Regions from separate parts of the Bacillus sp. CGMCC 1.16607 genome, predicted to be linked through region 1. Evidence: riboswitches for the same ligand, from Rfam matches in the RefSeq annotation. Region 1 holds a riboswitch; each other region holds the start of a gene.

Region 1 (2,275 bases):
GTGAAAGAGATTCTTCATCATAGTTTGCACCCACGATAAGCTTTCTCTTTAGATCAACATCGTACACTAGGTTTATCTTTGTAGGAGTATTAACTGTAGTATTTGTTGCAAAATCATAATAGACGGAGGCATCCTTCTCATAGTCATTCACAACCAACCCACTTTTTACAACTTGATAGTTGCTACCATCACAAACACTTGCCCCATAAAGCTTGGAAACTAGCTTTGTTAGCTGCTTTGCACCTTTTCCATCTAAACCACTCTTAAACAACTTTTTGTCTTTGATAAAATAGATCGAATCCTTCTCAACCCAAAAATCATCAACAGCACTTAAAATAGCATTTTTCTTCTTCCCATCTATAGAAGCCTTTATTACCGTGAATTTGCCCATTTCACTATTTTCTATTCGAGCATAATAAATATTAGCTCCCACTACTTCAAAGGATTCTACTGTATTGGATGAAATCCAATCAGGTGTGACTTTCATGACTTTACCAGCACTGTTTCTTTTATATATTTCAAGAATTTCAGCACCGCCGCCACCACAACTACCACCCATATACATACTCATGCCAAGAAATTTTGTATAATATAGTTCTTTTCCGACAGCTTGAACATCTTGTAATGGCCGTACGTTTCGAGTAAACATATCTTGTTTTTTATAATCCTCAGCAGTAGCAGGGCGATCATTGGTATAAAAAAAACCACCCATTAACTTTCCTAGCTTGTCTACCTCCTTTAATTCATAAACACTATCTTTTATAACTAACTTCGATTTTCCGTTAGGTACTGAACTATAGATACCTGGGACCGTGCTTTGATCACCTTTAACGGTAAAAATGGTTTCTTGTGTTGCTGCTGTTGCGGATATTTGTGATATAGCAAGCATGGAAAGTACAGTTGCTGCAATCAGCTTTCTATTCATCTTTTTCATATCCAACTTCCCCCTTTTCCTATTCTTTTGAAAACGCTTATTTAACCAATCAAAAAAGCCCAGCAAACCCGTTCACCATACGGGTATTTGCTCGGCTGCAAAATACTTCCATTCAAAAATAATTGCAACCCGGCGATCATTGTTCCATGAACTTTAGACCCGTAGCTTTGCGTCCCTCCCTTTCGAAAGGTTTGCCAAATATGAAACTTTATTACTATAACATTAGCGAATAAATTCTACCATAATACCCAAATTTATGTAAGTAATTTCTCCTTTTTCTTAATAGGTAAAATATTACAACCATAGGGTGTCAGGCACCCTATGGTTTCACCAACCTACTCGCATACTTGATCACACTATTTTCACCAACAAAAATATATTTACCGTATGCTTTAATCCCGTCCAGCATTCTTTTCGTGCCATTCGTATCAAAATTAGAGTTTTCAATAGGGATTGCAACTTCTTTCCACTTTACTCCGTCCTTTGAGACATAGTAAGCATTGTAGGGTACATATTCCCCATTAATTTCCTTAAACGAGTCGTTGAAAGCATAAAAATAACCATCAAAAGTAGTAAGCAATTCAATGTTTGCTTCACCTATATTTGTCTTCACCTGTAACCACTTTGTTCCGTCCTTAGACACCCATGCATTGGATAAATTATATCGACTAACGGCGACATATCGTCCACCCGTATAGGTCATCCAGGCGTCACTTAATTTAATGGATTGAACGGTTGTCCACTTCGTTCCATTTGTCGATTTCATGATTTTCGTATAACTATTTCCATTATTATGCACCTGGAAGGTACCAACTACTTGCTTGCCATCCCAAATCATGGAGGTCAACCAATAATCATCAAGACCTTTGATATGTGTCCATGTAAGCCCATCCTTCGAGGTGAAAGTACCGGTTGTTTGATCTGTCGCTACAAAAAATTTCCCAGTCCAGAGAATATTCCTTAGTTGCCCATCCTTTCTCATAGAGGGAATATTCACCTTTTTCCAATTGACTGCATCAGTTGATACATAGGCTCCATAATGACCGACGGCAACGAAGCGGCCAGCACCCCATGCGACATCATATAAGTTCTTCCTCCACTTTCTCCCTTCCATTGCAAACGGATTGCTACTCGTCCACTTTACACCATCATCTGTATAAATTGCCGTTCCATCAAGCCCTACAGCAACCGACCTTTTTCCATTCGTCGCAATTCCGCCTAATTCAACGTTATAAACCGTACCAACTAACCGATAGCTCCACTCTACACCATCCTTTGTGAAAAAGGAGTATGTTCCATCCGTATAATTTCCTGCCGTGTTCGAACCAATACCTGCAAAGC
Region 2 (2,275 bases), on a different contig from region 1:
CTTTGTTATGGGGTTAGATGAACATGGTTTAGGCTTTGTGTTCCTAGGTTGGGGTATATTATTGGCAATTACTTCAGTATTCATGGCACCCAAACTTCAACAATGGTTTGGAACGATTAAATCCATGTGTATGATGTTGAGCTTATTTGCCTTACTACTAGTCGCAATGGGACTTTGGACATCTACACAATGGGTGATTATCGTTGCGGTTATTGCTGCTGGAGCCTTATTAGGGAATAATAATACATTAATTACTACCGCTGTCATGAATGCGACAACGGTCGAACGATCTACCGCATCGGCAGCATACAGCTTCCTACGCTTCTTAGGGGGTGCCGTAGCACCATTTTTGGCAGGGAAGTTAGCTGAAATTTTCAACCCGCATATTCCATTTTTTGTGGGTGCAGGGTTTGTCCTTGTTTCAGTGCTTTTCATCTGGTTCAATCAGAAACATTTAAAGCATGTCGATCATGCTGCACATTAGAAACAAGGGGTAGCCCTTGTTTTTTTGTCTAGTAGATTTATATAGAAAGTTCTAATTTGCTAATTTTTAAAGAATAATTTACCAGATTTTGAAGGATATACGGAAAAACGGCCTGCTGATATAATAGTTCCAAAGTCTTAAGTTGAAAGTTTGTTAATCGGTAACTATTGAAACATTCATTATAAATGATATACCAATATACTACTTAGTAGATTATTTATTAAAAAATTCATATTTTTCTTTTGAAAAGGCAAACCTGTTGAAAGATGGGGACGCAAAGCTACAGACCTAAGGGAGCGAACCTATGGTGGCTGAGTTACCTGAGGAATAACTTTATAAAGGTTATGTCCACTTGGAGATGACCTTTTGTTGTAGCTATTTTTAATCGAATGATTCATTGTGAGGGTTTATGATGCTAACCATAAAACGTCCAGCAACTCTGTTTGTTATAATCTATACGATGGTTTTTTACGTCTGGCTTTTTATCTTTAAGGAAAATGACATGCTACGTATTTTAGGAACGAGTGTCCTGTCATTTTTAGCTGGAAGTATAAGTTTTATATGGATGTTACAAACGAAACGGAAAATCGATAACAAACCAAGGAAGTTTTGGCTACTTTTAAATATCGGTATTATTTTCTATCTTATAGGTCATATTATTTTGTTTTATTCTCAAATAATAAATAAGGTATCTCTATACAGTACCTGGGGATATTTCATGTGGCTAGTTGCCTATTTCTTTTTTTTACTCGCCTTAATCTATCAAACAAAGGTGATTAGTAGTGCTGTTCCAAAGGGGCCATTTCAATTCAATATTTTTATTTTCATGATTATTGCAGCGACAATCAGTATTCACTTTTTAATTAAGCCTATATGGGAAGCTACCAATCAATCATTTGGAATCACTTTCATGAAATTAACATATCCAATCCTTGATTTGAGCATCTTATTTGTTCTAATTAGTCTTTATTACCTATCTCGGTATACAAAGAAAAGGGGAATGACTTTATTCATTTCTTTAGGATTCGGCTTACAAATATTGACCGATACGATGTATGCCTATCTATCCTATATTGAAGAATATCAAATTGGAAGCTTTATTGACCCATTATGGCCGATCGCTCTTTTAATCATAGGATTTGGCAGCTTTTGTGAGAAAGAGAATATTAATGAGCAGTCAGAAGGTAAGAATTCTGAATATTCAGGCCGTGCGGATATTTTCCCTTATATAGGTGTTGTTTTTTTACTATTATTAGCGATCCATTCTTATTACCGTGTGTTGAATACATTAAGTTTTGGTGTAATTATTACGATGCTCATTGTTATATTCCACCAGCTTGCCATTTTGAAAAAAAATAAAAACTTAATGAGTGAATACAAGTATTTGGCCTATCATGACCCGTTAACGGGATTAGAAAATCGGACCAAATTTGTTGAGGATCTGAACCGGACCTTAGCCCGAGCAAAAAGTAGTCATCTTACGATGGCACTTATATTAATTGATTTAGACCGTTTTAAAAATGTGAATGATACACTAGGTCATCATATAGGAGACAAGTTATTAATTGAAGCTGCGGAACGATTAAAATATAGTTTTGATCATTCAGAGAGGGTTTATCGAATCGGTGGAGATGAATTTATAATCATTTTATCAGGGATGACCAAACAGAATTGTATAGCTGTTTCAGAATCATTGGTAAAAGCATTTACGAAACCTTTTCTTGGTAATGATTATGTGGTCACTCCAAGTATAGGGGTCAGTTTGTTCCCTGAAAACGGGAGGGATGCAGA
Region 3 (2,275 bases), on a different contig from region 1:
AAAGCAGCAACTTACATTGGAGTTAATAAAATGGACAACAACATTGATACATATCGGATAATTCTTAAAAAACTTCCTATATTCCAGCGGGTATATACATCATCTGTTGTTTCAAAGAAATTCAAAAAAGACGTTGGTGCAATAATTGCTTTTGGACTTCTATTCACTAAAAAAGCTATTTTACCTCTTGATAACATATAACATACTCTATCCGGAAGTTCGGTAATAAGTAATTGAGGAAAAAGGGAAATTGAATCATCGTCTAATAGCTGTGAAAGATACGTACTATCTAAAATATCATCTACTTTAAGGTCGTTTATTCTTTGACGTAAAGTCTGAACATTTTCAGGATCTGCAATATCATTTATATAAACAAGTCTTACTTCCGTCTTATTTCTAGTATCAGCTTCAAGTTTCTCAGTGATAAGATTTTCATCATTAAATTTTTTTTTAATAAAAGCTAGATTTGTTGACAATGATTCGGTAAAGGCTGAATCAGGACCAAAAATAGTTGATTCATTTTCTGAACTTTGGATGGCTCTTTCTAAATTTTTTTGCAAGTTAATCATTACTACTCTTTGATGATTAGAAATAACAATACAAATAAATCCTTTTAGTATTTGCTCAACAATCCCATTATGATCATTAGCTTCTTCGATTCTTCCAATTGGTAAATTAGATTTTATTAATTCGAAATTAATTTCACTCTCACTTATATTTTGTAAATGAGTAATTACAAATCTTACCAATTCTTCATCATCAATTAAATAACCTATATATACTAGGTGGAAATTTTAAATTGTCTTGACTACTAAATCTGGGTAATACATTTTAAGGTCATTAATTTTAGATAAAAAATTCCCTTCCTTAGATTTCACATTCCTATCAGTAGAATCTGCATCACCCTGTGAAGATGATAATTTATTAAACATATACTTACTCCTATCATTTTTTATATTTTATTTTCTACTAATTGTATCTTAATTATTCAATATTAAGAGTAATGTAAATTAGGATAACGGTATTGACTTTATTTCAGATGAGTAAGCTTTAATATTCAATAAAATTTTGATTGTAAAAAAATGTCGAAAAATAAATCTAAATAGTTGTGAATATTCTGAAAACATAGTATATTTAACTTATCAGCTCCGTTTTCCTTATAAACCAGTTGCACTTAAATGCAAAATGGCAAAAACATTCGATAGATGGTGACGCAAACTATAGGGGCTAAGTTATGAAAATATGCCCACATGTTACCAAAGTTTACTCCTAATAAATAAAGGGGGAATGTAATTTGGATGGAGATTTTTGTAGGGAAAATTATTTAGATATGATAAATAAGGATATTTATATCTTAAGAAGATTAATGTACATGGCTCGAGATCAAACTGGTAGAATAGATGACTCATTAGTCCTTGAGATAAGCCAATATTTGGATCAAAAGATAGCTAAGCATATAGAGTTAATAAAAACCCATACTTAATATTTGGAGGAGTGTACTTTGGTTAAAAAGAAACCTATAAAAAACAAAGATCCAATAACTATCGAACTTCATTTAAAAGAACAAGAACAGAAAGAGCAAATAAAGTGGCAAAAATCTGTGATAAGAGAAGAATATAGCGTACTTCTAAAGAAGTAGGTACTATAAATTACCTTTGAATGGTAACTGTTTTATCATTCTGAAGTTTTAAAATTCAGTACAAATTGCTACCCTGAAAATTTCGGCTTTAAATTTTGCGCTTACACAGTCAAAACCTATAAGAAAAATCATAAAATATATGCTTAACGGTAGATAGAGATATATCAAAAACATTTGAAATTCAAGCACATATAGCTGAAAATAAATTATTAATTAGTCTCATCTAATCAATTTAAATTAAAGTAATTCGAACAAAATAGATAAATTTAAAAGTAAAGAAGAAACTCTGCAATATTTTTCAATTAAAGAGGGGAAAATCATGAAAAATATTAGGGATGAAGTGTTGATTGAAACTTACTTTAAGTCAAATCTAGATAAAGATTTTGTTGTGCTAATGAAAAAAGAGAGCATTAAAAGAGAGCTTTTGGATAAAACTTAGACAAAAAATTATGAGTTGTTTTGATAATCCTATTGAACTAGTGGCAATACAATAAATTCATCTATGCCCATTTTAAAACACACTAGTATAATACTAATGTGTTGAGGAGGAGATATACATGCACGAATTAGAAGTATTGGATAAAATAAATACACCTACTCTAGTTGCTATGTTCATAGCAACCCTGAAACTTTTTT

Evidence for each region. A riboswitch is a leader RNA that binds a small molecule or an ion and turns the genes downstream of it on or off. The one in region 1 is predicted to bind cyclic di-GMP.
Region 2: it holds a riboswitch for cyclic di-GMP, as region 1 does, so the genes downstream of both, ACFSO7_RS23425 (putative bifunctional diguanylate cyclase/phosphodiesterase) here and ACFSO7_RS02520 (hypothetical protein) in region 1, are expected to answer to the same signal.
Region 3: it holds a riboswitch for cyclic di-GMP, as region 1 does, so the genes downstream of both, ACFSO7_RS21765 (Spo0E family sporulation regulatory protein-aspartic acid phosphatase) here and ACFSO7_RS02520 (hypothetical protein) in region 1, are expected to answer to the same signal.

What each region holds. Positions count from the first base shown of each region.
Region 1 covers NZ_JBHUJX010000007.1:261,138-263,412, forward strand. The annotation lists gene ACFSO7_RS02520 (hypothetical protein) at 1-934, opposite strand, end outside; cyclic di-GMP riboswitch class I at 1,055-1,140, opposite strand; gene ACFSO7_RS02525 (sialidase family protein) at 1,254-2,275, opposite strand, start outside.
Region 2 covers NZ_JBHUJX010000036.1:203,133-205,407, reverse strand. The annotation lists gene ACFSO7_RS23430 (MFS transporter) at 1-484, shown strand, start outside; cyclic di-GMP riboswitch class I at 724-808, shown strand; gene ACFSO7_RS23425 (putative bifunctional diguanylate cyclase/phosphodiesterase) at 897-2,275, shown strand, end outside.
Region 3 covers NZ_JBHUJX010000026.1:45,608-47,882, forward strand. The annotation lists partial or broken gene ACFSO7_RS21760 (spore germination protein) at 1-776, opposite strand, end outside; cyclic di-GMP riboswitch class I at 1,178-1,261, shown strand; gene ACFSO7_RS21765 (Spo0E family sporulation regulatory protein-aspartic acid phosphatase) at 1,295-1,483, shown strand; gene ACFSO7_RS21770 (hypothetical protein) at 1,502-1,639, shown strand; gene sda (sporulation histidine kinase inhibitor Sda) at 1,959-2,078, shown strand; gene ACFSO7_RS21780 (hypothetical protein) at 2,197-2,275, shown strand, end outside.